One region of the Streptomyces sp. NPDC030809 genome, then DNA from elsewhere that is predicted to be linked to it. Evidence: riboswitches for the same ligand, from Rfam matches in the RefSeq annotation. Region 1 holds a riboswitch; each other region holds the start of a gene.
What was found. A riboswitch is a leader RNA that binds a small molecule or an ion and turns the genes downstream of it on or off. The one in region 1 is predicted to bind guanidine.
Positions count from the first base shown of each region.

Region 2: it holds a riboswitch for guanidine, as region 1 does, so the genes downstream of both, ACZ407_RS20450 (Ohr family peroxiredoxin) here and ACZ407_RS33500 (DMT family transporter) in region 1, are expected to answer to the same signal.
Region 3: it holds a riboswitch for guanidine, as region 1 does, so the genes downstream of both, ACZ407_RS20635 (MBL fold metallo-hydrolase) here and ACZ407_RS33500 (DMT family transporter) in region 1, are expected to answer to the same signal.

Region 1 is NZ_JBVIDV010000038.1:40,763-50,891, reverse strand. It holds gene ACZ407_RS33525 (DUF1707 SHOCT-like domain-containing protein) at 1-307, opposite strand, end outside; gene ACZ407_RS33520 (ABC transporter ATP-binding protein) at 364-1,320, opposite strand; gene ACZ407_RS33515 (ABC transporter permease) at 1,480-2,394, opposite strand; gene ACZ407_RS33510 (ABC transporter permease) at 2,468-3,319, opposite strand; gene ACZ407_RS33505 (transglycosylase domain-containing protein) at 3,727-6,267, shown strand; gene ACZ407_RS33500 (DMT family transporter) at 6,344-6,664, opposite strand; guanidine-III (ykkC-III) riboswitch at 6,695-6,766, opposite strand; gene ACZ407_RS33495 (GroES family chaperonin) at 6,840-7,142, opposite strand; gene ACZ407_RS33490 (DUF3618 domain-containing protein) at 7,230-7,550, opposite strand; gene bcp (thioredoxin-dependent thiol peroxidase) at 7,653-8,120, shown strand; tRNA gene ACZ407_RS33480 (tRNA-Leu) at 8,234-8,317, shown strand; gene rdgB (RdgB/HAM1 family non-canonical purine NTP pyrophosphatase) at 8,378-8,980, opposite strand; gene ACZ407_RS33470 (hypothetical protein) at 8,991-9,374, opposite strand; gene rph (ribonuclease PH) at 9,516-10,129, opposite strand, start outside.
Region 2 is NZ_JBVIDV010000015.1:19,315-29,443, reverse strand. It holds gene ACZ407_RS20480 (PEP/pyruvate-binding domain-containing protein) at 1-1,047, opposite strand, end outside; gene ACZ407_RS20475 (hypothetical protein) at 1,246-1,383, shown strand; gene ACZ407_RS20470 (SMI1/KNR4 family protein) at 1,394-1,831, shown strand; gene ACZ407_RS20465 (hypothetical protein) at 2,608-3,063, shown strand; gene ACZ407_RS20460 (NB-ARC domain-containing protein) at 3,731-7,312, shown strand; gene ACZ407_RS20455 (hypothetical protein) at 7,330-7,824, opposite strand; gene ACZ407_RS20450 (Ohr family peroxiredoxin) at 7,817-8,323, opposite strand; guanidine-III (ykkC-III) riboswitch at 8,406-8,467, opposite strand; gene ACZ407_RS20445 (helix-turn-helix domain-containing protein) at 8,600-9,169, opposite strand; gene ACZ407_RS20440 (ABC transporter permease) at 9,375-10,129, shown strand, end outside.
Region 3 is NZ_JBVIDV010000015.1:62,411-72,539, forward strand. It holds gene ACZ407_RS20620 (FecCD family ABC transporter permease) at 1-631, shown strand, start outside; gene ACZ407_RS20625 (heme ABC transporter ATP-binding protein) at 628-1,458, shown strand; gene ACZ407_RS20630 (S8 family peptidase) at 1,883-3,112, shown strand; guanidine-III (ykkC-III) riboswitch at 3,370-3,437, shown strand; gene ACZ407_RS20635 (MBL fold metallo-hydrolase) at 3,450-4,325, shown strand; gene ACZ407_RS20640 (helix-turn-helix domain-containing protein) at 4,407-5,246, opposite strand; gene ACZ407_RS20645 (hypothetical protein) at 5,555-5,920, shown strand; gene ACZ407_RS20650 (hypothetical protein) at 5,967-6,371, shown strand; gene ACZ407_RS20655 (transthyretin-like family protein) at 6,605-8,341, shown strand; gene ACZ407_RS20660 (LuxR family transcriptional regulator) at 8,465-9,529, shown strand; gene ACZ407_RS20665 (LLM class flavin-dependent oxidoreductase) at 9,663-10,129, shown strand, end outside.

The DNA of each region.
Region 1 (10,129 bases):
TGCGCGCGGGCCAGTCCTCCCCGTACCCGTCCGCACGTTCCGGATGCGTCCCGGCCCCGTCCCCCGGCTTCTTCACCAGCGACAGCGGTTCCGGGCGCGGTTCCGGCCGGTACGCGGGGCGGTCGCCGGGCAGGTCCCGGGTGAGGGGCTCCAGTTCGCCGTACGTACGGGACGCGTACGCCGCGGTCATCCGCTCCTCGAACTCCTCCATGTCGAGACGGCCTTCGGCCACGGCGTCGCGCAAGCGCTCCACCACCCGCTCCCGGTCGGCGTCCGACGCCCGCAGCTCGGGCAGCTCATCACTCATGTCCGCACCCTACGCAGGAAGTTGGCCGCGGCGAACCCATCGGTGTCGGACCGGGCTCACGCCCCCTCCGCGTACATCCGGGCGATCACGTCCTCGATCTCCGGTTCCCGGACCGACAGGTCCACCAGCGGGTACTGCGCCGCCACCGCCGCCACCAGCGGGGCGGCCGAGGCCGCGGCCGGGAAGGCCAGCCACTGCCGGGGGCCCTCCACCTTGACCACGCGGGCGCCCGGGACCTCCACGGGAGGGAGTTCCCGTTCCAGGTCCACGACCAGGGTGCGTTCGCTCTCGCCCGCGGAGTGCAGGCCCGCCAGCGCCCCGTCGTACACCAGCCGTCCGTGGTCGATGACCATCACCCGCTCGCAGAGCTGCTCGATGTCCTGGAGGTCGTGGGTGGTCAGCAGGACGGTCGTGCCGCGCTCGGCGTTCATGTCGCGCAGGAAGCCGCGCACCTTCGCCTTGCTCACCACGTCGAGTCCGATCGTGGGCTCGTCGAGGTAGAGCACCTCGGGGTCGTGGAGCAGTGCGGCCGCGATGTCCCCGCGCATCCGCTGCCCGAGGGAGAGCTGTCGTACGGGTACGTCGAGCAGTTTGCCGAGCTCCAGCAGTTCGACGCAGCGCTCCAGGTTCTCCGCGTAGCGGGCCTGCGGGATGCGGTACATGCGGCGCATCAGCCCGTACGAGTCCTTCAGCGGGAGGTCCCACCACAGGGTGGTGCGCTGTCCGAAGACCACGCCGATGCGCTGGGCGAGGCGGGTCCGCTCGCGGGCGGGGTCGATGCCGGCCACCCGCACCCGGCCGCCGCTGGGGGTGAGGATCCCGGTCAGCATCTTGATGGTGGTGGACTTCCCGGCGCCGTTGGGGCCGATGTAGCCGACCATCTCGCCGCGCGGCACCTCGAAGCTGATGCCGTCGACGGCCCGCACCTGCCGCCGCTCCCGGCGCAGCAGCCCGGTGCGCCTGCGCACGTCGAAGACCTTCTCCACGCCGTCCAGCCGGATCAGCGCATCCATCCCGAACCTCCCCGCCCCGCGGGCGTGTCCGACGGGCAGCGGCTGCCCGTACCCAGTGGCCTGTCCATACCAGTGGCCGCCTCCCGGCACCCGGCACCCGTCTCCCGGCACCCGGCACCCGGCACCCGGCACCGGCACCCGTCTCCCGGCACCCGATGGTCAGCTGCCCGTGCTCCGGTACGACCGCAGCCCCGCCCGCCAGGCCGCGGCGGCCGGTGCCAGGGCCGCCAGGGCCACCAGCGGGCTCAGGAACGCCGTCCACCAGGGCAGCCCGAACGGCTGCGGACGGTCGAGCAGGTAGAGCGCCGGCACCCAGTTGACGAAGGCGAGCGGCACCACGAAGGTCACCCCGCGCACCATCTCCCGCCCGAACACGGTGGGCGGGTACTGGAGCATGGTGGCGCCGCCGTACGTGAACGAGTTCTGCACCTCGGCCGCGTCCCCGGCGACGAACTGGAAGGCGGCGCCGGCCAGGAAGACGGCGGCGAAGATGGCCGTGCCGGCGATCACCATCCACGGCAGCAGGAGCGCCTTGGCCGGGGTCCAGGCCACGTCCGCGGCGGCCGCGCCCCAGGCGGTGACGACCAGGCCCTGGGCCACCCGGCCCAGCCGGCGCAGGGCGAAGCGGTCGGCCGCGACCTGCGCGAAGACGGGTACGGGCCGTACGAGCATGGTGTCGAGCGAGCCGTCGCGGATCCGGGCGCCGACCCGGTCGGTGTTGCCGAGGAGCAGGTCGGCGAGGCCGAGGGCGGCGCCGGCGGAGCCGTAGAGGAGGGCGACCTCGGGGAGGGAGAACCCGCCGAGGGCGTCGATGTGGGTGAACATGATGTAGATGCCGGCGAAGTCGAGTCCGCTGGTCGCGACGCTGCCGAGGAAGGCGAGCGCGAAGGAGGCCCGGTAGGTCATCGTCGAGCGGATCCACATCCCGACGATGAGTGCGTACCCGCGCAGCCCGTCGACGGCCCGCGCCCGGTACCCGTCCCTGGCACCCGCGCCGCCGCCCGCGCCTCCACCCCCACCGCCGCCCGCGCCGCCGGCCCCGGCCGCCACGGCCGACCCGGCAGCCCCGACCACCCCGGCTCCGGACCCGACCGCCCCCGCCACCCCGGCTCCGGACCCGACCGCCACACCCGCGTCCCCGCTCCCCTCACCCACCCTGCACCACCACCTTCCGCGTGGCCCCCGCCTGGAGGACCCGGCCCGCGCCCAGGAGGACCGCGGCCCAGACCGCCTGGAAGGCGAGGGCGGGGGCGGCCGTGCCCGCGCCCGTGTGTTCGCCGAGCAGGACGTCGAGCGGGACCTGGAGCATCGCCGACCACGGGAGCATCCGTACGAGTTCTCCGAAGGCGCCCGGGAACAGGGTCAGCGGCAGCACCACGCCGGAGCAGAACATGGACACGAGCAGGGCCATCATGTTGACCCCGGACCCGTCGAGCAGCCAGAACGCGCACAGCCCGACCAGGTACCGCAGGGCGAAGCCGACGACGAGCCCGAGCCAGACCGAGACGAGGAAGAGCACCCAGCGCAGCGGGTCGGCCGGCAGGGCCAGGTCGAAGAAGAGGGCGCCGGCGACGGTCGGCGGCACCCCGCGGGCGAGCAGCTGGAAGGCGGCCCGGCCGAGGTCGGCCGCGAGCCACCACATCTGGAGGTCGGCGGGCCGGTAGAGGTCTACGGCGATGTCCCCGGTGCGGATCCGTTCCTGCAGCTCCTCCTGGAAGCCGCCGCCGATCAGGGCGCCCGCGGCCAGCAGGGACTGGCTGATCCAGACGAAGGTCAGCGCCTGTGCCTGGTCGTAGCCGCCGAGGTGCGGGCGCTCGTCCCAGAGTGCGATGTACGTGTAGGCCACGATGAAGCCGAAGACCGTGTTGGTGAACACGCCCGCGGCGGTGGCGGCGCCGTAGGTCGCGTACCGCCGGAACCCGCCGGCGGCCACTGCCGCGTACAGGCCGAGCCTCGCGCAGAGCCCGAGCCTCGCGCAGAGCCCGGCCCTCGCGCCCAAGCCCGTCCTCGTGCCCGGCCCGGCCCCCGGGTTCAGCCCGGTCCTGCCCCCGCCCAACCGCCCCTCACCCGCCCTCACATGATCACGAATCGGCGACGATACGGACCTGTTGCCCTTCAAAGGGCAACCAATTCCCCGGACCGTCCGTCTGAACCCGTGCCGCCCGAAAGCCGTCGCTCGCGGATGACCGCCGCGAGGAGCCTCCGAGGACCGGTACCCGTCGAACGGAGCTGCCGACCGCCGACCGGAACCGCCGCCGGAGGCCAAGCGATCAAGCTTAGTGCGGCGGGGGGACCTGCGCGACCGATAAGGGCCGGAGTGGCGCGATACGGTGTTCCACTGGGTACAGATCAGCAAATATCGCCCCACGCGATGAGGACATGGCCGGCCGAGGAGTCCCTGGAGACATGAGCGACAAGTCACCGCAGCAGGGCTGGACCCCACGGGATCCGGACCAGCCCGCCGCCTCGACGGCCGGACCTCGGCAGGCGGGGCCGGACGGGTCGGCGCAGCAGGCGGAAGGGGCCGGGCCGGCCCCGCAGACCAGGCAGGAGAAGAAGGCCGAGAAGGCCCGCATGAAGGCGGAGCGGAAGGCCGAGAAGAAGGCCAGGCGCAAGCGGTCCGGCTGGCGGCGCATCTTCCCCACGTGGCGGATGGTGCTCGGTTTCCTGCTGCTGTGCTGCCTGGCCGTCGGCGGGGCGCTCGTCGCGGGCTACATGCTGGTCGAGATCCCGGCCGCCAACAAGGCCGCGACCGCCCAGAGCAACGTGTACCTCTACTCCGACGGCACCCAGCTCGCCCGCGACGGCGAGGTCAACCGGGTGAGCGTGCCGCTCGCGCAGGTCCCGAAGAACGTCCAGGAGGCCGTCCTGGCCGCCGAGGACCGGGACTTCTACCAGGAGCGCGCGGTCGATCCGAAGGCGATGGTCCGCGCCGCCTGGAACACCCTGACCGGCAAGGGCAAGCAGTCCGGCTCGACGATCACCCAGCAGTACGTGAAGAACTACTACCTGGGCCAGGAGCAGACGGTCGAGCGGAAGGTCAAGGAGTTCTTCATCGCGATCAAGCTGGGCCGCGAGGAGTCCAAGGAGGACATCCTCGAGGGGTACCTGAACACCAGCTTCTTCGGCCGCAACGCGTACGGCATCCAGGCCGCCGCGCAGGCTTACTACGGCAAGGACGTCAGCCGCCTGACGACGGCGGAGGGCGCGTACCTGGCCACCCTGCTGAACTCCCCCAGCGCCTTCGACGTGGTCGCGCACCCGCAGTCCCGCGGGCGGGCCCTGGCCCGCTGGAACTACGTGCTCGACGGCATGGTCAAGCAGAAGTGGCTGGACCAGGCCGAGCGGGCGGCGATGAAGTTCCCCGAGCCGGGCAAGCTGCGCACCTCCGCGGGCATGTCCGGGCAGCGCGGCTACCTGGTCGAGGCGGTCAAGGACTACCTGGTCGGCAACAAGATCATCGACGAGCAGACCCTCGCGGCCGGCGGGTTCAAGATCACCACCACCATCGACAAGCGGCGCCAGAAGGACTTCGTCGACGCGGTGAAGGAGGAGGTGATGGACGAGCTGAACCCGAAGGAGAACAAGGTGGACCGGGTGGTCCGGGTCGGCGGCGCGTCCATCGACCCCGCCACCGGCAAGGTCGTGGCCCTGTACGGCGGCATCGACTACACCAAGCAGTACGTCAACAACGCGACCCGCCGCGACTACCAGGTGGGCTCCACCTTCAAGCCCCTGGTCTTCGCCGCCGCCGTGCAGAACACCGCGCACACCCAGGACGGCCGGGTCATCGCGCCGAACACGATCTACGACGGCGACAACCGGCGGCCCGTGACCGGCTGGAGCGGCGGCTACTACGCGCCCGAGAACGAGGACCAGGTCAGCTACGGCAACATCACCGTCCGCCGGGCCACCGAATCCTCCGTCAACTCGGTGTACGCGCAGATGGCCGTGGACGTGGGTGCCGACAAGATCAAGGAAACGGCGTTCGCCATGGGCATCCCCAAGGACACGCCCAGCATCGGCACCGGTCCGGCCATGGCGCTCGGCACCGCCACCGCGAGCGTGCTCGACATGACCCAGGCGTACGCGACGCTCGCCGCGCACGGCGAGTACACCCCGTACACGCTCGTGGAGAAGATCTCCAAGCGCGGTACCCCGGTGGTCCTGCCCCAGCGCGAGTCCAGTCGGGCGATCAGCCGCGAGGCGGCCGACAGCACGACCTCCATGCTGGTCAGCACGGTCGAGAGCGGCACCGCGCGGGCGGCGCTGGCCTCCGACCACCCGGCGGCCGGCAAGACCGGCACCGGCGAGAAGGACAAGTCGGCGCTGTTCGCCGCGTACACGCCGGACCTGGCCACGGTGGTCTCGATCATGGGCCAGGACCCGGACACGGGCGCGCACGAGGAGCTGTACGGGGCCCTGGGCGAGAGCCGCATCAACGGCGGCGGCTACCCCGGCCGGATCTGGGCGGCCTACACGAAGGCGGCGCTCGCGGACAGCGAGCCGGTCGAGTTCGATCTGGAGACCATGCCCGGCACGTTCCAGCCGCCGCCGGCCGAGCCCTCCCGCACCCGGTCCCCGGGCACCGACGGGGGCACCGACAACGGGGGCCGCACCAACGGCAACGGGAACGGCGGCCGCACCGACGGCGGGAACACGAACGGCAACACCAACGGCGGGAACACCAGGGGCGGCACGACGAACGGCGGGAACACCACCGGCGGCGGCACCACCGGCGGCGGCACCACGGGCGGGAACACCACCGGCGGGAACACCACGGGGGGCGGCACCACCGGCGGCGGCACCACGGGCGGGAACACCACCGGGGGCGGCACGACCGGCGGTGGCACCACCACCGGGGGCGGGACCACGGGAGGCACCACCGGCGGCGATCCGGGCGGCACGGACGGGGCCGCGACCGGCGGCACCGAACCGGGGCCGTAGCGCGGTCCGGATCCCGGCAGCCGGCCGGCCCCGGGGGGTGCTCCCCCGGGGCCGGCCGCACACCGGGGGTCCGGCGTCAGTGCCCCGAGGTCGCCTTCAGGCCGACCACGGCCACCAGCAGCAGGCAGATGAAGAAGATCCGGGCGGCGGTCACCGGCTCGCCGAGCACGACCATGCCGAGGACCGCGGCGCCGGCCGCGCCGATGCCGACCCACACGCCGTAGGCGGTGCCGATGGGCAGGGTCTTGGCGGCGTACGACAGCAGGACCATGCTGGCGACGATGCCCGCGCCGGTGAAGACGCTGGGCCACAGGCGGGTGAAGCCGTCGGTGAACTTCATGCCGATCGACCAGCCGACTTCGAGCAGACCGGCGAGGAGAAGCAGAACCCAGGCCATGACAGGCACCTCCGGGACGAGAGCGGACGGGGTGCGTCGTCTTGTCGTACCCGGTACGGCGCGTCTCGTCGGGGTTCCTCCCCACCGTAGCAAAGGACGCGCAAAGGGGCCGGTGACCTCGGTCACCGGCCCCTCCGGGTCCGCTGCGGGCCGCTGCGGGCCCGCCGCGCGTCCGCTACAGGTACAGCCCCGTGGAGTCCTCCGACCCCTCCAGCCGCTCGGCGGCCACCGCGTGCAGGTCCCGCTCGCGCATCAGCACGTACGCCACGCCCCGGACCTCGACCTCGGCGCGGTCCTCGGGGTCGTACAGCACCCGGTCGCCGGGCTCCACGGTCCGTACGTTCTGCCCGACCGCGACCACCTCGGCCCAGGCCAGCCGCTTGCCGACCGCGGCGGTCGCCGGGATGAGGATGCCGCCGCCGGAGCGCCGCTCCCCCTCGGGGGTGTCGGACCGGACCAGCACGCGATCGTGCAGCATCCGGATGGGCAGCTTGTCGTGGGTGGAATTCTGGCTCACGCGAAGAACCTACCTGGCCGGGGGCCTGCCGTACGCCCGAGGGTCACGTCAGCCGCGCTTGCGCCGCGTCGAGACCGCGAGGAGGCCGACGACGCCGGCCGCGAGCATCACGACGGGCACGATGCGCCCGACGTTCGGGGCGCCGTCCTCGTGCCGGAAGCCGGCCTTGAAGTCGGTGACGGTGCGGTTCACGGCGACGATCACCCGGCCGGCCGTCTCGTCGACGGTCGAAGCCACCCGGGACTTCGCGTCCCCGATGATCGTCTTGGGGTGCATGCGCACGCCGATCTCGTCGAGCGTCTCCGCGAGCTGCTCGCGCCTGCGGACGATGTCCGCCTCGATCTGCGCAGGGGTCCTGACTTCCGACACCGCGCTGCCTCCGTGGGTGGTGTGTGGGCGTAGTCCGACATGGTCAGTCTGTCAGCTTACGCTCGTGTGGTACTGCACCCTTTGCAAAGGAGACTGTGAGACATGAGCGAGCGACTCCAGCCCGGGGACACGGCGCCCGCCTTCACCCTGCCCGACGCGGACGGCAACGAGGTCTCGCTCGCCGCGCACAAGGGCCGCAAGGTCATCGTGTACTTCTACCCGACCGCCATGACCCCCGGCTGCACCAAGCAGGCCTGCGACTTCACGGACAACCTCGCCCTGCTCGCGACCGCCGGGTACGACGTCATCGGCGTCTCGCCGGACAAGCCGGAGAAGCTGGCGAAGTTCCGCGAGAAGGAGGACCTGAAGGTGACGCTGGTCAGCGACCCGGAGAAGAAGGTCCTGGAGGCGTACGGGGCGTACGGCGAGAAGAAGCTGTACGGCAAGACGGTGACGGGCGTGATCCGCTCCACGGTGATCGTCGACGAGGAGGGCAAGGTCGAGCGCGCCCTCTACAACGTGAAGGCCACCGGCCACGTGGCCAAGATCATCAAGGATCTGGGCATCTGACGTCCCGAGCCGGCCGGCGGGGGCCACCTGACGGGACGTGACCCCGCCGGACGGACTCGGCCGTAGACTGGGCCCAGCCCGCCGGACCCGGTGTCCGGTCCGGTCGATTTCCCGCGGTTGTGGTGGAATTGGCAGTCACGCTGGGTTTAGGTCCCAGTGGGGTAAAACCCGTGGGGGTTCGAGTCCCCCCAACCGCATTGCCGCGACGGCCCCGCACGCTCCTGCGTGCGGGGCCGTCGGCGTCCGGCCGGGGCCCGTCAGCCCAGGAGTTCGCGTACCGCCGGGACCAGGGCGCGGAAGGCCTGGCCGCGGTGGGAGATGGCGTTCTTCTCGGCGGGGGTGAGTTCGGCGCAGGTGCGCGTGTCGCCCTCGGGCTGGAGGATCGGGTCGTAGCCGAAGCCGCCGGTGCCGGTGGGCGCGTGGCGCAGGCGGCCGAGGAGGCGGCCCTCGACGACGCGTTCGGTGCCGTCGGGGAGGGCCAGGGCGGCGGCGCAGGCGAAGTGCGCGCCGCGGTGCGCCTCGTCGATGTCCGAGAGCTGGGCGAGCAGCAGGCGGAGGTTGGCCTCGTCGTCGCCGTGGCGGCCGGCCCAGCGGGCGGAGAAGATGCCGGGGGCGCCGCCGAGCACGTCCACGCACAGGCCCGAGTCGTCGGCGACGGCGGGGAGTCCGGTGGCCTGCGCGAGGGCGTGGGCCTTCAGGAGGGCGTTCTCGGCGAAGGTGACGCCGGTCTCCTTGACGTCCGGGATCTCGGGGTACGCGTCCGAGCCGACCAGCTCGTGCGGCAGGCCGGCTTCGGACAGGATGGCGCGGAGCTCGGTGATCTTGCCCGCGTTGCGGGTGGCGAGGATGAGGCGGGTCATGCCCCGATTATCACGGGGAGCAGACCTTGCTCAGTTCGTTCACCCCGTCGGTGATGCCGGAGAGGTCCGGGTTCGCGTTGCCGTCGTCGAGGGACTTGCGGGCGTTCGAGACCCCGGCGCTGATCGAGTCGACGGCCTTGGCGATGTCGGCGTTGTCGCTCTTGTCGCCGATGTCCTTGAGGCTCTTCTCGATCTGGTCGAGGGCGTTCTGCGCGTCCTGCGGGCTGTCCCCGGCGTTGGAGATGGCCTGCTGGAGGTCGTTGGCGGCGTCGCTGACGGCCACGGCGGTGTTGGCGCAGTCCAGTGCGGTGTCGATGGCGGAGCACGCGGTCACGGCCGGCAGGGCGAGCAGGGCGGTGACGGCGAGGGCGGCGGTACGGCGGTGCAGGGCCATGTGGCGGTTTCCCCCCGGGTTCGGATGCGCGGACGGGCGCACGGCTTCGAACCGTGCGCCCGTACCCAGCATGACGCGTGGGGGGCGGCCCCCAGTTCCCGGGGCGGGGTTTCCCCTTGGCCCTCGGGTCCGGGAGTTCCGTCAGAGCTCCAGGGCCTTGCGCTGGATGGCCTCCAGGTCGGCGCAGCCGCCGGCGGCCAGGTCGAGGAGGGCGTTGAGCTCCTTGCGGTCGAAGGGCTCGCCCTCGGCGGTGCCCTGGACCTCGACGAAGCGGCCGTCGCCGGTGCAGACGACGTTCATGTCGGTCTCGGCGCGGACGTCCTCCTCGTAGCAGAGGTCGAGGAGCGGGACCCCGTCGACGATGCCGACGCTGACGGCGGCGACGGTGCCGGTGAGCGGCTTGCGGCCGGCCTTGATCAGCTTCTTGCCCTGGCCCCAGGCGACGGCGTCGGCGAGGGCGACGTAGGCGCCGGTGATGGCGGCGGTACGGGTGCCGCCGTCGGCCTGGAGGACGTCGCAGTCGAGGACGATGGTGTTCTCGCCGAGGGCCTTGTAGTCGATGACCGCGCGCAGGGAGCGGCCGATCAGGCGGGAGATCTCGTGGGTGCGGCCGCCGATCTTGCCGCGGACGGATTCGCGGTCGCCGCGGGTGTTGGTGGAGCGGGGGAGCATCGAGTACTCGGAGGTGACCCAGCCTTCGCCGCTGCCCTTGCGCCAGCGGGGGACGCCTTCGGTGAAGGAGGCGGTGCAGAAGA
Region 2 (10,129 bases), on a different contig from region 1:
CACGTCCGGGACGGCCTCGCCCAGGTTGGCGCTGGTCCAGAGGGAGTCGGTGCCGGTGCTGTCGTTCCACACCTCGGGGCGGGGTGCCGGGGTGGTGGTGATCGGGCGCGCTTGCAGGATGCGGAAGGAGCCCGCCTCGCGCGCCCACTCCACGTCGCGCGGCTCCCCGTGGAGCTCCTCGACCGCGAGGCCGAGCCGGGCGAGTTCCGCGGCCTGTGCGGGGGTGAGGACCGGGGCCGTGCGCAGATCGGCGGGGACCGGCCGTTCGGCGGTGCCCTCGGCGGTCGGTACGGTCATCACCTCCTTGGCGGCGATACGTTCCTCCACGACGGCCAGGCTCGCCCGGTCGAGAACCAGGGTGTCGGGGGTGACCAGCCCGCTGACCACCGCTTCGCCCAGCCCCCAGGCCGCGTTGACCACGAGCCGGTCGGTCCGTCCGCCGAGCGGGTCCACGGTGAACATCACCCCGGCGGCGTCGGCGGCCACCAGCTCCTGCACGACCACGGCCGACGAGACCTCCTCGTGAGCGATGCCCGCCCTGGCCCGGTAGGCGAGGGTCCGATCGGTCCACAGGGAGGCCCAGCAGCGCCGGACGGCGGCCAGCAGCTCGGCCTCGCCGGTGATGTTCAGGTACGTGTCCTGCTGGCCGGCGAAGGACAGGTCCGGAAGGTCCTCCGCGGTGGCCGAGGAGCGTACGGCGACCGGGCGCGCGCCGTCGCCGAGTTCCGCGTACGCCTGCACGACCGCCCGTTCCACGGCGGCGGGCAGCGGACCCTCCGCGAACAGCGCCCGGATGCGGGCCCCCGTCCCCGGCTCCACCCCGCCCTCCGTACCGCCGGTGCCGGCAGCAGAGGCTGCGGCGAGCTCCTCCCGGATCCGGTCGGCCACCCCGGTCGAGGTCACGAACTCCCGGTACGCGGCGGTCGTCACGTGGAACCCGCCGGGCACCGGCAGTCCCGCGCGGGCGAGCTCGGAGAGCGCCGCCCCCTTGCCGCCCGCCGTCCCCAGCGTCGCCGCGGCGGCATCCAACGACAGCACGAAGTCCATGCCCTGATCCCCCAACTCGGCGCCCGAGAAAGGATCATGATGACACCGTCCCGACCCCGTGAACAGATCTCCACCCCCGAGGCCCCCGGCCGACGCACCCCACCACCGCCACCGCCCGGGGCCCCGGCCCCCAGCACATCATCCGCGGTCACGAGGTCCGCCGGATCGTCGTCGGCCCGCAGGGCGTCGCCCGGCACGGTGTCCTGGCTGAACGGGTGTCGCCTGCACGGACGCTACGAGCGCAAGGCCGAACACTTCCTGGCCTTCGTCGGCATCGCCGGCATGGTCATCCGCTACCACCGGTGCAGTACAACCGCCCTGGAGGTGGTTGGCTAGGCTCCGGATCATGTGGAGACAGGCAGCGACAGCAATCTTTCCCGGCGTGGGCTTCCGGGAACCGGCCCAGGCATCCGATCTCGTCGCGGCGGAGACGCGACTCAGGCGAACGCTGCCGGCAGAGCTTCGGCAATTGCTCCTCGAAAGCAACGGGGTAATCGGGCACACTCACGTGGACACCGTCTGGCCCATCGGTCAGATCGTCGAGAGGAACCTGCTCTTCTGGTCCGACCGGACGTTCGCGCAGCTCTACATGACGTTCGACGCCTTCCTCTTCTTCGGGGACAACGGAGGAGGCGACCAGTTCGCCTTCGTACAGAAGCCCGAGCGTCCCGACATCTTCGTCTGGGAGCACGAGAGCGACAGTCGTCGGTGGGTCGCCAACAACCTGCAGGACTACATCGGCCGTTCGCTCCAAGCCGATGGCGACGACTGGTATCAGTTGTAACGCGGCCGGCCTCCGATCATGAGCCGACACCAACCAAGACACCGTCTTGTTGGCGTCGGCATCGCGCCCGAGGTGGAGAAGGCGGCCGGGGAACACCACCTGGGCAGGCTCAAGGACGCGTTCGTCCTCAGCCGGTTCCTCATCTCACGGCTGCCGAAAAAGCGCCTGCACGCGTTCGAGCGGCACCTACCAGGACCCCGAGCACGACCGGACGGCCGACCGGGACCAGTGGCAGCTGCGCTACGCCGACCTGGGCCCGCTCGCCAACCGCCAGGTCGCCACGGTCCTCCTCCCGGGGGCCCGGCACGCCCTCGCCCGCGGCGAATCCGTCGACTTCGGCATCGCCCACATGGCAGACGCGACGATGACACTCACGCAGACCGGGATGCTGGTCGGCACACCCGCCTACATGGCCCCCGAGCAGCTGGAGGGCCGGCCGCCGACCACGCCCTGGGGCGCTCGGGGCCGTATCCCAGGGCGGTGCGGCCGGGACCGGCCGGATGCCCGCACCGCCGCAGGCCCGCGCGACCGCCGCGAGGACGCTCGTCCAGTCGGCCGGGACGGAGCCCTCCCTCTCGGTTCCCCGCCTGGTTCCGGAGCCGGCAGAGCCGTGGCTCAAGGCTGCCCTGCTGCGGGCATAAGGCTGCTACGTCATCAATACCGTGCTCCTCAGCACCGGCTGCCCGGTCCTGTGGCGGGTGGCGCCGGACCGGCGGCGCAACTGACGTGACGGCCCGCAGGAACCGTCGGGGTCCCGTTCCGCGTCCGGTCTTTTCATGATCATCTCACTTGCCGCCCTCGTACCCCTCCTCGCGCTCGGCTGTCTCGTCCTGCTCGTGCTGCGGGCGGTGGCGGCGGTGCGGCAGCGGTCGGCGGGGCCGGTGGTGAGCGCCGGGGCGTGCCTCATGGTCGCCTTCGTGGGGCTGGTCTGCGGGGCGGTGGCGTTCGTGTCCGGCCACCTGACGGGGTTCGACCCCACCGACCCGGGGTCGATCTGCAACGGCCGGGTGAGCCGGATGTTCCGGGACCCGTCCGTGCCCGAGGCGCACCTCGTCACCCGCTCCGTACTGCCGGTGTCCATGGTCTGCGAGGACTACCCCGGGGACCCGGACGCGACCGAGCAGGTGCCCGGGTGGGTCAACCCGACCGTCTTCACCGGCGCCGGGCTGGCCCTCACCGGCACGGCCGTGGCACCGTTCGCCGGCAGGCTGCGCCGCCGCCTGCGGGCATGACCGGGCCGGGTCCGTACGGGCAAGGCCCGGCCGGTACCCGTACGGGCGCGACCCGGCCGGTACCCGTACGGGCGCGACCCGGCCGGTATCCCCGGAACCCGCGGCGAGGCCGCGGACCCGCGATGAGCCTCCGTCAGACAGCGCGGGTTGCGGCACGTTCCAGGCGGAGATGCACGGCCGGCCACCTCGACGGCGCGGAAGGCGAGGGCGGGTTCCCCCGCCTTCCGACGGCACACCGGGCCCTCTCGGATCACCGCTCTCCCCCGCCCCTCCCGTCTCCCCCACCCCGAAGCCGAAAACAAGCCACACCAGGGGGTGTTGTTTCAGCCGCGCACGGCGTAGCGTGACCGCACCACCCGAAGGGGCCGGCGTCTCCCACCCGCTCTCCCCAGCGCCGGCCGGCGACGGCTCCGCCGCCCTCCCCCGCGCGGCGGGCCGTCGCCATCCCCCTCTTCCCTCTCCCCTCTTCAGCTCTCGGGTCGTCAGGCCCCTGTGCGGCCACGGAGTACGCCACCCGGCCACCCGGCCACCCCCGTACCCCGCACCCCGACCCGTGTCGGCGGACGCCGTGTTCCGCGTGGACCGGGGACCGGGCGGGTACGGGTACCGGCCGGGGCCCAGCGCGGGTGGGGCGGCGGGGAGGATGGCTGTGGGCAGGCTTCGGGGAGTGGCGACCGGGGTGCTCGTCGTGGCCGGGGCCGTCGCAGCGGCGGTCGTGGGGCTGGTCGCCGGGGTGGCGGGCGGATCCGCGCACTGGCCGGGCCCCCTGGACTGGCTGCGGCGCAATCCCTGGACGGCGACCCTCGTGTTCGTGCTCGCCGGCGCGGTGGTCTCGGTGCTCCTGACGCGGCTGGCCGCGGCCCCCGCCGCGGGAGCCGAAGAGCCGCCCCCGCCGTCGGCCCCGCCCGTGCCGGAATGGGTGGTGGACCGCGAGCAGGCTCGGCGGGCCGCCGCAGCGGTGCGCGGGCGGCGGCGCAGGACGGTCGGGATCACCACCGGGCTCCAGGGGGCCGGCGGGTTCGGGAAGACGGTGCTGGCCCGCTCGGTCTGCGCCGACCCGCAGGTACGGCGCGAGTTCCGCGACCGGGTGTTCATGGTGACGGTGGGCCAGGACGTGCGGGGGCGGGCGGCGATCGCCGGAAAGGTCGCCGAGGTCACCCGGCTGATCACGGGCGACACCACCGCGTTCGAGGACCCCGACCTGGCCGGCCAGCACCTCGGCCGCCGCCTGGACCGGCTGCCGCGGACCCTGCTGGTGCTGGACGACGTGTGGACGCACGAGCAGATGGCCCCGTTCCTGCACGGCGGCAGCGGGTGCGTACGGCTGGTCACCACACGGGTGCCGGCCGTCCTGCCCGACGGGGCCGGGACCGTACGGGTCGTGGTCGACGAGATGTCCCCCGCCCAGGCCCGCCGCGTCCTCACCCACGAACTGCCCGGTCTGGACGGCCGTACGGTGGCCGGACTGCTGGATGCCACCGGCCGCTGGCCGCTCCTGCTGCGCATCACCAACCGGCTCATCACCGCCGAGGTCGCCACCGGGATGGATCCCGGCGCGGCCGCCGCAGACGTACTGGAACGGCTGCACGCCCATGGGCCCGCAGCCAACGATCCGCACGAGGCGGGCGTCCTCGACGCCGGGGATCCGCAGCAGCGCGAGAAGTCGGCGGCGGCGACCTTGGAGGCGGCGCTGCGGCTGCTGCCGCCCGCGGGCCGCGAGCGCTTCGCCGAGCTGGGGGTGTTCGCCGAGGACGAGGCCGTACCGCTGTCCCTGGTCGCCGGCCTCTGGCAGCACACCGGCGGGCTGACCTTCGCCCGGTCCCGGGCCCTGATCCGGGAACTGGACAGCCTGAGCCTGCTGTCCTCGCTCGACAACGCGGCCGGGGGTTCGGTGACCCTCCACGACGTGGTACGCGACTACCTGCGGCACAGCCTGCTCGGCCCCGAGCGGATGAGGGCCGTGCACGCCGTCGTGGCCGACACGGCCGCCGCCGACCTGCCGCTCGCGCCGCCCCTGGCCGCGTGGACGGGATCCCCGGGCGGGGACCCGGGCGGGGACCCGGGCGCACGCGGAGCCGGCCGGGCCGGGGCGGCGGAGGCGGAGGCCGGGCCCGCAGGGGCGGCCACCGCGTGGTGGGCGCTGCCCGACGGCTACCTCGCCGACCACATCACCGGCCACCTCGTCGGCGCCGGCCGCATCCCCGAGGCCGAGGCCCTCGCCGGTGACATCCGCTGGGTGGAAGCACGCCTGCACCGCCGCGGCCCGACCGCGCCCTGGCGCGACCTGACCCGCGTGCCCACCGCCCGGGCCGCACGCATGGCCCGCGACCTGGCCCGTACGGCCCACCTGCTCGCGCCCACCGAGCCCGCCGACGCCCTCACCGCGGTCCTGCACAGCCGCCTCCAGGGCCTCCCCGACTGGGCGGAGCAGACCGGCCTGCGCCAAGGACAGCTCCCCGGGCCGCGGCTGACCAACGCGTGGCCGCCGCCGGACCTGCCGGACCCGGCGCTGGAGCGCACCCTGCTCGGGCACGTGGGGGAGGTCCGCGCGGTCGCGGTCCCTGCCGACGGCACGTGGCTGGTCAGTGCGGACGAGAGCGGATCCGTGCACGTCTGGGACCGGGCCACCCACACCCGCACCGCCCGGCTGGACGTGGGGAACGGGCAGGTGCGCGCGCTGGCGGTCGCCCCCGACGGCACCTGGCTCGCCATCGGACTCCGCGACGGACGGGTGCAGCTCTGGGACTGCGCCACCCGCACGCGCACCGCCGAATTCCGCGTCCACGCCTGGGAGGTGAGTGCCGTGGCCGTCTCCCCCGACGGGACCTGGCTGGTCACGGCGGGGGACAACGGGGCGGTGTGGATCCGGGAGCGGAGCGGGCATCCGCGCCCCCTCCCGCTCACCGGCCACCTCGGGCTGGTACGGGCGGTGGCGGTCGCCCCCGACGGCACCTGGCTCGCCTCGGCGGGCAACGACGGCACGGTGCGGATCTGGGACCGGGCCACCGGCGCCTGTACGGCCGTCCTCACCGGGCACGTGGGCCGCGTGGACTCGGTGGCGGTCTCCCCGGACGGGACCTGGCTCGCCAGCTCGGGCACCGACGGGCCGGTCCGGATCTGGGACCGGGCCACCGGGGCCTGCGTCCGGACGCTGTCCGACGGGTCCGCGGCCTCCCGGGCGCTGGCCGTCTCACCCGACGGCACCTGGCTCGCCGCGGCCGGAGCCGACGGCGCCGTCCGCGTCTGGGACCTGGTGGCCGGGACCTGCTCCGCCCGGCGCGGCCACCGCGCCGTCCGCGACGGCGCGAACGCGGTGGCGGTGTCCGCAGACGGCAGCTGGTTCGCCACTTCGGGCAGCGACGGGGCCGTGCAGATCTGGGACCGCGGCGCGATCGGGCCGGGGCGCGTCTCGACCACGGCCACCCTCGCCCTCGCACCCGACGCCACCTGGTTCGCCACCGCGGGCGGCGCCGGGACCGTGAACCTCTGCGAGGTGCACGCGGTCCCGGGGAGGCTGAAGGTGTTCCCCGGAAGCCCGTGGACGAGGCCGCCCCTGGTGGCGCTCTCCCTGCACGGTACGCGGCTGGCCGTAGCCGACGGGGAGCGGGCGATCAGGGTCTGGGACACGGTCACCGGCAGCCCGGCCGGTGAGGTCCACGGGGCCTTCAACTGGCTCCGGGCACTGGCCCTCTCGCCCGACGGGACCCGGCTCGCGGCCACCGACGACGCGTTCGGGCGGGTCTGGGACCTGGCCACGGGTACCCCGGTGCCCATCGGCCAGACCACCTCCGGGTCGAAGGCGCTGGCGTTCTCCCCGGACGGCACCTGGCTCGCCACCGCCGGCAGCACGGTGGCCATCCACGATCTGGACACCGACATGCGGTTCCCCTCCCCCGGCAGTGAGGCGAGGGGGGCCACCACGGTGGCGGTCTCCTCGGACGGCCTCCTGCTCGCCGCCGGCGACGAGGAAGGAGCGGTCCGGATCTGGGAGCGGTCCCGCCGGACGTACACGGCACCGCTGACCGGCCACACCGGACCGGTGACGGCCGTGGCCTTCTCACCCGACGGCACCCGCCTCGCCACCGCCGACGGCGAGGGCACGCTGCGGATCTGGGAGACGGCGGGCTCCGGTCTGCTGACCGTGCTCCGGACGGCGGGCGGACTGACCTCCTGCGCGTGGACCCCGGACGGCCGGCGTATCGCAGCCGGCGGCGAATGGGGCTTCCACCTCTACGAGTTCCGGCCGTGACGGCGGCCGGGTGCCGGTCACAGCTGCCAGTACGTGCCGCTCCGGGAGTCCACGTGCACGAGGTGCCGGCCGACGCGCACCACGTGGTGGTCCGGACCGGACCAGGACCCGGTGCCCTCCTCGCCGTCCTCGCCGTCCTCGCCGAGCGGCAGGGGGGTCCAGACCTCCAGGAAGGTGCTGCCGTCCGTGTTGGTGCCCCATTCGACGAGGTCGGCGCCCTCCCGGCGGAAGGTGCCGGTGTCCTCGCCCGGTTCGCCCGTCAGGTGGTGGAAGTGCACGCTGCCGTCCTCGTACGAGGTGACGCCCGCGAAACCGCGGCTGTCGGCGAAGTACGGTCCGGCCTGGAGCCAGACCACCTCGGCCCCGGGCCGGTCCGCGACCAGGGGGCCGCCGTTCCGGCTGATCCCGCGCCGCAGCCAGGCGGAGGGCTCGGGGACCGGGATGCCGGGGCCGCCGGGGGCCGGGGAGGCGGCCGGGTGCCCGTCGGGGGCGTCGGCCGCGGGCTCAGCCACCGGTGCCGCCGCCGTCCGCGGCCGTGTCCTCCGTCGCCGTGTCGTCCGTCGCCGTGTCCTCCGTCGCCGTGTCGTCCACGGCCACCAGCGAGAGTTCGATGTTCCCGCGTACCGCCTGGGAGTACGGGCAGACCGCGTCCGCCCGGTGCAGCAGCGGCAGCAGGTCCGCCGCCCGCCAGCCCGGGAGGGAGACGGTGAGGCCGACCGCGAGGCCGTAGCCGGCAGGGGTGTCGGTGGTGCCGAGCTGCACCTCGCAGGCGACACGGGCGGCTGCCGCGTCCGCGCCGAACTCTGCGGCCACCTCGGCCAGCGCGGAGGTGAAGCAGGCGGCGAACCCGGCGGCGAAGAGCTGCTCGGGGTTGGTCGTACCGGGCACCTTCTTGCGCGGCGGGGCCAGCCTGACGTCCAGCCGGCCGTCGTCGGTGACGACCGATCCGGTGCGGCCCCCGCTGGCGTGCGCGGTGGTCCGGTAGAGGGTGCGGGTGAGCGGTACGGTCATCGGTCCGGCCCATCTGTGCGACGAGGGAACGCTGCCCGGGTGCGGACAGCGGTCGGCGCCTGCCGGTGGGACAGCGCGCCTGGGCGCGTCGTCGTGCGTAACCGGGTACGGCGCATCTCGTCCGGGGCCCGGGACCGGGCCGCCGCACAATCTAGCAACCCGCCCCGGCCCACCGGGACCGCGCCGCGCGGTGACCCTCCTCACGACGGTTCCCGCGCGGGGCCCGGGCTGCCCCGCCCCGGGGTCCCGGGACCCGCGCCGGGGGCCTCGTACGGGTCAGCCGTTGGCCGTGACCAGCAGGGTGCGGGCCGGTTCGGTGCCGGAGAGGCGGCAGCGGTGCGGGACCTCGCCGCGGTGGTGGGCGCTCTGGCCCGCCGTCAGGGTCAGCGGCTCCTCGCCTTCGACCTCCAGGACCACCGCGCCCGACAGCACGTACAGGAAGTCCTCGCCGGGGTGCCGGAACCAGCCGCGCTCGCCCGCGCCGGGCTCGAAGTGGTGCTCGTAGGCCTCCATCAGGCCGCTGCGGCCGCCCGGGATGAGCACGCGGGCGATCTGGCCGGCGGCCTCGCTGACCCGGATGACCTGGGGGTCGCTCTCGTGGCTGACGGTGCCGGGGCGGTCCGGGGGCCGCAGGAAGGTGCCGGGGGTGACGTCCAGGGCTTCGGCGATCCGGTAGATGGAACTGAGGCTGGGGGTGGCCAGGCCGCGTTCGAGCTGGCTGAGGAAGGGCTGCGAGAGGCCCGAGCGGGCGGCGAGTGCGGCCATGGCGACCCCGCGCTGCTTGCGGCAGGCGCGGATCACCCGACCGACCTCGATGGCTTCGGGGGTGGGTTCGGGGCGGGACACGTTCGTGAAATTACCTCATCTTCCGGGGCCGCCCGGAGGGCGCCGGAACGTTTCGTACTGCTGCAACACGCTGTTCATAGACCTCGTCAATTATTGACCTCACTTATCGAGGCACTGATCGAGGTACCGATCGAGGCACGGAGCGAGGCAGCCGCTTGTCGGCCCTCCTCGGCCTCCTGCTTCACCTTCCGAACGAGGAGTTCCCGTGCACACCACCCCCTCCCCGCCGGGCCCCGCGGCCCTGGGCCGGCTCGGACCCGCCCTGGGTGCGGCCGCCGCCGCGCTCGCGCTGTGGTACCTCCTGGCCCGGTCGGGCGTGGTGGCCCCGGGGCTGCTGCCCACCCCGGCCCAGACCCTGTCCGCCCTGGCCGAGGGCGCCCGCGACGGCACCCTCGCCGGCGACCTGGCCGCCAGCCTGGCCCGGGCCGGGCAGGGGTTCGCGCTGGGGGCCCTGCTCGGCTCCGCGCTCGGCTTCGCCACCGGCTACCTGCCGCGGCTGTCGGCCGCGGTGACCCCGCTGGTGTCCTTCCTGCGGCCGATCCCGGCGATCGCCCTGGTGCCGCTGGCCACCGCCTGGTTCGGCATCGGCGAGACCGCGAAGCGGCTGCTGATCGCGTACGCGGTCCTGCTCGCGGTGTGGCTCTACGTGCACGACGGGGTCTCGCGGGTGCCGGCGACCCACCTGCGGGCGGCCCGGAGCCTGGGCGCCTCGCTGCCCCGGCGGTTCGCCGAGGTGCTGCTGCCCGCGGCCGCCCCGGCGCTGCTGGCGGCACTGCGGTACGGGGCCTCGGTGGCCCTGCTGGCGCTGGTGGCCGCCGAACTCGGCGGGGCGGACGCCGGATTGGCGTACCGGCTCCAGGTGGACGGCCAGTTCCTGCGGGTGGACCGGATGTTCGCCGGGCTGCTGGTCCTGGGACTCCTCGGGGTGGCCGTGGACCTGCTGCTGGCCGCGGCCGGCCG
Region 3 (10,129 bases), on a different contig from region 1:
GTTCTGCGGGGCCCTCGCCGCCCTGCTCGCCGTCTACTTCCTGGCCCGCACCGGCGGACGCATGACCACCGTGCGCCTGGTCCTCGCCGGGGTCGCCATGGCCGAGGTCCTCTCCGCGGTGGCCAGCTTCCTGATCGTCACCTCCGGCGACCCGCAGAAGACCCAGTCGGCCCTGCGCTGGATGCTCGGCGGGCTGGCCGGCACCACCTGGGACACGGTGGGGATCCCCGCCGCCGCCGTACTCCTCGGGACGGCCGTGCTGCTCGGAGTGTGCCGCCCGCTCAACCTGCTGCTGGCCGGGGAGGAGGCCGCCGCCTCCCTCGGCCTGGACGTGCACCGCTTCCGCGGGGCCCTGTTCGTGCTCGTCGCGCTGATGATCGGCACGATCGTCGCGGTGAGTGGGCAGATCGGCTTCGTCGGCCTGATCATGCCGCACGTGGTCCGCCTCCTGGTCGGCGCCGACCACCGGCGGGCCCTGCCCGCGGCCGCGCTCCTCGGGGCCGCCTTCCTCGTCGCCGCCGATCTGGCGGCCCGTACGCTCAAGAGCCCGGAGGAGATCCCCGTGGGCATCCTGACCGCCCTCGCCGGCGGACCGTTCTTCCTCTGGCTGATGCGGCGGAGGACCCCGTGACGGAACGCACCCCCGCCGCACCGGACGGCAGGCCCGCCCCCGCCCGGCCCGGCGCCCTCGAACTGGCCCGCGTGTCCGTCGCCGTGGACGGCGCGGACCTCGTACGGGAGGTCTCGCTGCGGGTGGCGCCCGGCGAGGTCGTCGCACTCGTCGGGCCCAACGGCGCCGGGAAGTCCACCCTGCTGCGGACCCTCTACCGGGCCCAGCGCCCCGCCTCCGGCCGGGTCCTGCTCGACGGCGAGGACGTGTGGCGGATGCCGGGCCGGGCGCTGGCCCGCCGCCTGGCCGCCGTCCTGCAGGAAACGGCCGGGGAGTTCCAGCTCACCGTGTACGACGTGGTGGCGATGGGCCGGACCCCGCACAAGAAGGCCTTCGCCGGGGACGACGCCGAAGACCGCGCCGTCATCGCCGCCGCGCTCGCCGAACTCGGGCTCACCGGGCTCACCCACGCCCTCTACGACCGGCTCTCGGGCGGCGAGAAGCAGCGGGTGATGATCGCCCGGGCGCTCGCCCAGCAGGCGGGCGTGCTCGTGCTCGACGAGCCCACCAACCACCTGGACCTGCGGCACCAGCTGGACGTGCTGCGCCTGGTGCACCGGCTCGGCGTGACGGCGCTCGTGGCCCTGCACGACCTCAACCTGGCGGCGGCGTTCTGCGACCGGATCTGCGTGCTCGCGGACGGCCGGCTCGTGGCCGAGGGCACCCCGCGGGAGGTGCTCACCCCCGCGCTGCTGTCCGAGGTCTACCGCGTGGACGCCGAGATCGCACCGCACCCGGGTACGGGCGTCCCGCAGGTCGTGCTCGGCGCCGGGGGCCGGCGGCCCTGAGGCGGGCGGTCCCGGCGGTCCGGGCGGTCCTGGCGGTCCTGGCGGTCCTGGCGGTCCCGGCGGTCCGGGCGGTCCCGGCGGTCCGGGCGGCGCGGGCGGAAGGTGCGGGGCACGAGTGGGAAGGGGGTCGCGGGCGGATGCACCCGCGACCCCCCTTTATTGCAGGGACATGTCATGGATTTCATGCGTCCGCCGGGTGACGCGTGTGAGCCGGGCGGTGGCGTGTCGGCGCTGTGGCATGTATGTGACAAACCCTCAACTCCCTTGTCCCACCTGTGGAGATGGGCGACGGTTTCGAACACACCGGCGACGGAGACGTCCGCCAGCCGGGACCGTACGACGGTACGACCCCACCCGACACACGCCCCCACGCCGCGCCGCCCCACCCGGGCCGGCGCCGCCACAGAGTGAGGAATCCCTCGACATGGCACTCAAGCGCAGCACCAGGACCCGTACCGCCGCCGCCGTCGCGGCGGCCGCCACGACCGCGCTGCTGGGCACCCTCGCGACGGCCCCGGCCCAGGCCGCCCCCACGGCCGCGGCGCCCGCCATCGGCACCGTCCTGGCCGCCGGTTCGCCGACCGCCGTCCCCGGCAGCTACATCGTCACGCTCAAGAACGCCGCCGGATTCTCCTCGGCCTCCGCCCGGGGCAAGCAGCTCATAGCCCGCCACGGGGGCACGGTCCGGCACACCTTCTCCGCCGCGCTGAACGGCTACGCCGCCGAACTCACCGCCGCCCAGGCCCGCAAGCTCGCCGCAGACCCCGCGGTCGCCTCCGTCGAGCAGGACCAGATCGTCCGGTCCGACGCCACCCAGACCAACGCCCCCTGGGGCCTGGACCGCATCGACCAGCCCTCGCTGCCGCTGTCCGGCACCTACACGTACCCCGACACGGCCGGCTCGGGCGTCACCGCGTACGTCATCGACACCGGTGTCCGCATCTCCCACAAGGAGTTCGCGGGCCGCGCCGTCAACGGCTTCGACGCGGTCGAGAACGACAGCGTCGCCCAGGACGGCAACGGGCACGGCACCCACGTGGCGACCACCATCGCCGGGGCCACCTACGGAGTCGCGAAGAAGGCCAAGGTCGTGGCCGTCCGCGTGCTCGACAACAACGGCTCGGGCACCACCGCCGGGGTCATCGCGGGCATCGACTGGGTCACCGCCAACCACCAGGCGGGCGCCCCGGCCGTGGCCAACCTGTCCCTGGGCGGCGGGGCCTCCACCACCCTGGACAACGCGGTCCGCCGGTCGATCGCGGACGGGGTCACCTACGCCATCGCCGCGGGCAACTCCGGGGCCAACGCGGGCAGCTCCTCCCCGGCGCGGGTCACCGAGGGCATCACCGTCGGCGCCACGAACAACACCGACGCGAAGGCGAGCTGGTCCAACTACGGCTCCGTCCTGGACCTGTTCGCCCCCGGCGTGTCCATCACGGCGGGCTGGAACACGTCCGACACCGCCACCAACACCATCTCCGGCACCTCGATGGCCACCCCGCACGTGGCCGGCGCGGCCGCCGTCTACCTGGCCGGGCACACCTCGGCCAGCCCGTCCCAGGTGGCGACCGCCCTGGTCAACGGCGCCGTCTCCGGCAAGGTGACCAGCCCCGGCACCGGCTCGCCGAACAAGCTCCTCCAGATCGTCCGCTGACCGCGGCGAACGGAGGCAGGGCGGGCGCCCGGACATGCAGGGCGGGCGCCCGCACGCGGCAGGCGGCGGCCCCGCTCCCGACCGGAGCGGGGCCGCCCGCGCGTGCGCGGTCGTCGCGCGGGTCCGCAGCCGCCCGTGCGTCCGCAGCCGTTCGCGGGTGCGCGGCCTCCCGCGGGTGCGCGGCCTCCCGCGCGTGCCGGCCTCCCGCGCGTGCCGGGTTCCCCGGGGACGGCCGGGGAGGGCGTGGTAGCTTCCCCGTGGCGGCCCGCAGGGGCCGGCCCCGGACGAGATGTGCGCCGTACCCGGCCTGCCAAGACGACGCACGCGAGGAGACCTCGTGCACGCAGGCACGTCCCCGATCGACTTCGACGGCACCCTCCCGCGGCGGGCCCTGGGCGTCCGCTGGATCCACGGCTCGCCGTCCGCCAAGCACAACACGGATCCGGACATCCAGGTCCACGCGTACGACGAGCACACGCTGATCCTGCGGCAGAACATGGCGATCAACTACGAGGCCCCGTTCCTGTTCCTGCTGTTCGGGAACGAACGGGCGGTGCTGATCGACACCGGTGCCACCGAGTCCGCCGCGTTCTTCCCGCTGCGCCGCGTGGTCGACGGGCTCGTCGAGGACTGGCTCGCCCGCCACCCCCGCCCCTCGTACGGGCTGCTGGTGCTCCACACGCACCCGCACGGGGACCACGTCGCGGGCGACGGCCAGTTCGCCGGCCGCCCGGACACCACCGTGGTCGGCGCCGACCGGGCCACCGCCTGGGCGTACTTCGGCTTCGGCGCGGACCCCGACGCGGTGGCCCGCATCGACCTCGGCGGCCGCGTCCTGGAATGCCTGGCCACCCCCGGCCACCACGAGGCGGCGGTCACCTACCACGACCCGTGGAGCGGCTTCCTGCTGACCGGGGACACGGTCTACCCCGGCCGGCTGTACGTGGACGACTGGGCGGCCTTCACCCGGACCATCGACCGCCTGATCGACTTCACCGCCGGCCGCACCGTCACCCACGTGCTCGGCTGCCACATCGAGATGACGACCGAGCCGGGCGTGGACTACCCCATCCGCACCACCCACCAGCCCGACGAACCCCCACTGGAACTCACCCCGGACCACCTCCACGACATCCGCAAGTCCCTCACCACTTCCGGCCCCCACCCCACCCGCACCACCCACCCCCTCTTCATCATCTGCCCCAACACCTGACCCACCCCCCGCAGGGGCCGGTCCGACGAGTCGCAGGCGAGGGCCGGCCGGCCCGGCGGCACCGGCCGCGGATACCCGGGGTCAGGACGGGAGGAGGACGCTCGTGATGCGGCCCGGGGCGCGGTCGAGGACGGAGCCCGGGGGGAGGCCGCCGCGGAGGCGGAGCAGGCGGGAAGGGGGCAGGCCGGTCATGGCCTTCATGTCCCGGCTGAAGTGCGCCTGGTCGTGGTAGCCGCACACCGCGGCCACCTGCGCGGGCGCCGTGCCCGCGGTCAGCAGCCGCAGGGCCTTCTGGAGCCGGAAGATCCGGGCCATCCCCTTCGGCGAGAGCCCGACCTGCTCGCGGAACCGGGCCCGCAGGTTCCGCGCGCTCCAGCCCGTCCCCGCGGTGACCGCGGCCAGTGACCCCGCGTCCCGCCAGAGCCGGGACAGGGCCCAGCCGACCTCCGGCGCCACCTGCGGCCCCTCGGGCAGCCGGGCCGCGAACTCCCGGTCCAGCAGGTCGAACCGCGCCTCCCAGCAGCACTGGCCGTGCAGCTGCTCGCAGAGCTGGGCACCGCGCCGCCCGAGGACGTCCACCAGGTCGAGGTGGGTCCCCTCGAAATGCCACATGGGGATCCCGAACAGGCGGTACGCGCCGAGCGGGGTCATGTTCACCTCCAGCCCGTACAGCACGCCCGTGTGCACGCCGACGGCCGGGCCGGTGTGCGGCCCGCTCACCATGCCGAGCGAGACCGGGCGCGGGGAGTCCGCACGGGACACCCACAGCCCTTCGCTGAACGTGAAGACGAGCGTGACGAACCCCGTCGGCAGTTCCAGCCGCCGCCGTGGCGCACTGAGCTCCATGCGGAAGCCGTTGTAGCCGAGCACGTGCGGCCGCAGTATCCGCGCAGGCCGACGACGTACCGATCCCGAACCCATTCCTGGGCCCTCCCCCTGAAGGCGCGCGGCTGGTCAGGCCGCACGGTGCCGGAGCGCCGATCATGCCAGCGGCGGGCGGCGCGTCACCAGACAGGTTCCGGCCGGGCCGGTCCGGGCCGGATGACACCAAGCATTCAGGACCACTTGCTCTCACCCGGCATGCCTTCCGGGGCCCGCGGACCGGCGGCGATGCTTCTGCTGCGAACGGAGCCCAGCCTCCGGAAGCGCCGGCCCGGACCCCTTTCCGGGCCGGCCCCCGGCCCGGCCGGGGGCCGTTCCTCCCCTCCCGATCCAGCGAAGGGTTTCCCGTGAAGTCCACTCTGAGGACCAAGCTCTCCGTCCTGCTCGGCACCGCCGCGATCGCGGCCGCCGGACTGGCCGCCGCCCCCGCCGCCCAGGCCGACGGCCTGGGGTGTCCGGTCGGCGCGGTGTGCTTCTACAAGGAAGGCGGTGACGTGCGGACCGGCGTCCACGAGGCCGTCACGTCGAGCTGGGTGAACCTGACCGAGAGCAAGGGGGCGCAGATCGCGAACAACTCCCGCGACCGCGGCGGCGCGATCCTGCACTTCACCAACGGCCGCACGCTCTGCCTCAAGGCCGGTCAGATCCGCAACGACCTCCGGAGCATCGGCACCCTCGACAAGCTCCGCATCACCACCCGGGACAACTGCTGACCGCCGCCCGTCTCCCGTCTCCCCTTCCGAGAAGGACACCCCTGCCGTGACAAGAAAAGTCGGCGCAACCGCCCGCAAGCTCCTCGTCACCGGTGCCGCCCTGGCCGGTGCGACCGTGCTGGCCACCGGCCCCGCCCACGCCACGACCACGAACGTGTCCGGCCGCGTCGGCGGCTCGTACACGTACTACGAGACCGGCCGCACGATCACCGCCAACGGCTCGAACGTCTACCTCCGGATCCCGGACTTCGACCTGCCCATCTCGGTCAAGTGGTACAAGTGCGGGGACCGCAGCGTCGGAGGCCAGGGCGTGGAGCTGAGCGACGGCCGGCGCCACCTGATCGGCAGCAACTTCCGCGCGGGTACGGTCTTCTGCCTCGCCGCGGCCGCCGACCTCAGCGAGATCAAGCTCACCTGGAGCGGCACGCTCGACTGGAACGTGTACTCCTGACCCTGCCCGGCGCCGGTGCGAGAGGCGCCGCAACCGCCGGTCCGGCCGCGCCCCGCGCAGGGGCCGCGCCCGGACCTGCGGCACGTCCGAGCACGGTCCCGACGAGGTTGGCCTGCTTGTGACTTGGCGGGTGTGCCGATCCGAGCCGATGGCACGGATCCGCCACCACGGGGGCGCGGGATCCGGTAGAACCCGCATCCGCACCGAGTTCCCCCGACTCGAGAGGACCCCCCATGCACCTGAGTCGTACGCATCACCGCCACGCGGTGGGCGCCGCCGTGTGCGGGCTGCTGCTCGCACTCGCGGCCGCACCCGCCGGGGCGCAGGCACGCGTGCTCCCGGCGGCCCCGGCCCCGGCCGCCGTCCCCGCTGCGCTCGCCGCCCCGTCCGCCCCCGCCGCCTGCCGGCCGTCCGCACCCCCGCAGGACCGCACCGACGAACGGGCCCACTGCCTTTCCGTGTCCCTCCACCTGTCCGGGGCGCCCGCGCTCGGCGGTACGGCCCGGCTCGACATCGAGGTCGGCACCGCCGGCCGCGACACGGGCGTGCGGCTCGACGTACAGCTGCCCGCGGGGCTGGAGTGGGCGACCGCACCCGCCGGGCTCCGCACCGCCACGCGCAGCTCCCTCGTCCCGGCCCACGGGGGCCGCGTGCACCGCGCCGAGGGCACCGGCCGGACGGGACAGGGCCGCCCGTGGCGGCTCAGCGGGACCGTCCGCGCGGTGGCACCGGGACCGGCCGGCATCCGGGCCACCGCAACCTCCACCGCCGACGCCGCGGACACCGGCAGCGGTTCCGTCTTCCTGACGGTCGGGGTTCGGCGCTCGGTGGCCGGGATCCCGGTGCCCGCCGTCGGCGCGGCGGCGCCCGCCGCGCCCGGCGCGAGCCGCCTCCGGCCGGGGCTCGCCCACCGGCCCGCCGAAAGGGCCCGCACGCAGCAGCAGTTCCCGGCCGCGGCCGGCACCGCCTGCGCCACCGGCACGTGGAACTACGTGGACCACACCGGGGTCACCCGGGTCTCGGGCAACGCACGCGTGGCGGTGTACGACGACGACGCGCGCGGCTCCGACGACCTGCTCGCGAGCGGGGTCACCGGCGCGGACGGCGGTTTCCGGCTGTGCTTCGACAACACCGACGAGGAGGGCGGCGGCCAGGACGTGTACGTCCAGTTCGCCACCGAGAACCAGAACTGGGTGATACGCAACGGCAAGTCCCGCCAGCCGTATCGTTTCGCCACCGCGACCCGCGCCAACGTCCCCACCGGCACCTCGGCCGACTTCGGCGCCTTCCGGCCCGCCGACGCCGCCCTGATGCGCGGGGTCGAGGCCTTCGACGCGGTCAACACCGGCTGGAACTGGAAGCCCGGCTCCTGCTGGGACGCCCGGGACACCACCTGCCGCCGCGGCCTGGTCAACTGGGCCCCCGACTCCACCGACGGCACGTACTACTCCACCCAGGGCAACGCCGTGCACCTGGCCGCGGAAGACCCCGACGCGCCGGTGCTCGTCCTGCACGAGTTCGGCCACGCGATGATGGACGACGTGTACGAGGACGCCTTCCCGTCCTCCCCCAACTGCAGCCCGCACTACATCACGAAGACCAGCTCGGCCGGCTGCGCGTGGACCGAGGGCTTCGCGACCTGGTTCGGCGTCGCCGCGCTGGGCGATCCCACCTTCCGCTGGCCCGGCGGCCGTACGCAGGACCTGGAGGGGCCGACCTGGGGCACGGCCAACTGGGACAACGGGGACACCGTCGAGGGCCGCGCCCTCGGCGCCATGATCGACCTCTACGACGCCTCGAACGAGCCGGGTGACGCCTGCACGGAGGACCCGGCCGGACCGCTGTGGAACACCTTCCTCGGCCATGTCTCCGGTACGTTCGCCCAGTTCTGGAGCCAGCGGGCGGCGGACGGGTACGACGTGGGGGCGGGCCCGCTGTCCTGCCTGCACCACAACACGATCGACTACTGACGGCCGAACGCCCGGCTGCTGACGGCCGAACGCCCGGCCGCACCACCCCCGCCCCCCCCGGCCCCCGCCCGGGCTCCGGCAGGGGTGGTGCGCCGGGCGTACCGCGTTGGTACCTTGCCGCCCATGGCGACGGCGGAGATCGGCGGGGCCGGGGGGAGCGAGGGGGGCGAGGCCCTCGGGGACGCCCTCCGGCAGCTGGGCCTCGGGCGGACGGCCGCCCTCCTCTACCGCTCCCTGCTGGAGGCGGGCCCCGCCCGCCTGCCCGATCTCGGCGCGGCCACCGGCCTGACCGGCCCCGAGCTGTCCGCCGCGTACGCCGAACTCGCCGGGGCGGGCCTCGTCAGCACTCCGGCCGACGGCGGCGAGGCGGTGGCCCCGCTGCCGCCCGCCGCCGGGCTCCAGCTCCTCGGCCGCCGCCGCGAGGCCGAGCTCGACGCCTCCCGGATCACCGTCACCGGGGCCTTCGAGGCCTTCCGCCGCCGGCGGCCGGGGGTGTCCGCGGGGGGCCGCGGGCACGGCCCGGTCGAGGTCGTCACCGGCGAGGACATCGGACCGCGGCTGCGCCAGGCCTGGGCCAGCGCCTGCGAGCAGATCCGCCAGCTCGACTCCCCGCCGTACTTCCCCATCCCCACGGCCACCGACGAGTCCCTCGCAACCCTGGCCCGCGGGGTGACCCAGCGGGTGGTGTACTCCCGCGATTCCCTGGAGCACCCCGGCAACCTGGCCCGCAGCATCGAGCCGTGCATCGCCGCGGGGGAGCAGGCCAGGGTGGTGTCCGCGGTCCCCGTGAAACTGATCATCATCGACGAGGCCTGCGCCCTGGTCTCCCTGTCGATCCACGAGGTGGACGACCACCACACGCTCCTGGTCGTCCAGCCCTGCGGGCTGTTCTCGGCGCTCACGGCCCTCTTCGAGCAGACCTGGCAGGCGGCGCTGCCCCTGCACGGCTCCCGGCCGTCCCTCGTGCGGTCCGGGCACGACCGGGCGGGAGCGGGCCGGCCGCCCTCGGCCGCCGACCGGCGCCTGCTGGCCCTGCTCGCGGGCGGGGTCTGCGACGAGGCCATCGCCCGGGAGCTGGGCATCAGCCGCCGCACCCTGTTCCGGCGGGTGGAGCTCCTCATGGCCAGGCTAAGCGCCGCCACCCGCTTCCAGCTGGCCCTCCAGGCCCAGCGCCGCGGCTGGCTGTAGCCGGTCCCGCCGCCGCAGGGCCGCAGCCGCCGGGAGGCCGGTGGGAAGGCCCTGCGAAGGACCGGGAATACCTCGTCCGGTGCACCCGTTCCGGGGTATAGTTGAATCGTAAACAACCTTGGGAAGGGGAGCCATGCAGTTCGGGATCTTCACCGTCGGTGACGTCACGGTCGATCCGACGACCGGACGCGCGCCCAGCGAGCACGAGCGGATCAAGGCCATGCTCGCCATCGCGCAGAAGGCCGAGGAGGTCGGCCTCGACGTCTTCGCCACCGGTGAGCACCACAATCCGCCGTTCGTCCCCTCCTCGCCGACGACGATGCTCGGCTACATCGCCGCCCGCACCGAGAACCTGATCCTCTCCACGTCGACGACCCTCATCACCACGAACGACCCGGTGAAGATCGCCGAGGACTTCGCGATGCTCCAGCACGTCGCGGACGGCCGCGTCGACCTGATGATGGGCCGCGGCAACACCGGCCCCGTCTACCCCTGGTTCGGCAAGGACATCCGCGACGGCATCGACCTCGCCATCGAGAACTACGCCCTGCTGCGCCGCCTCTGGGACGAGGACGTGGTCACCTGGAAGGGCAAGTTCCG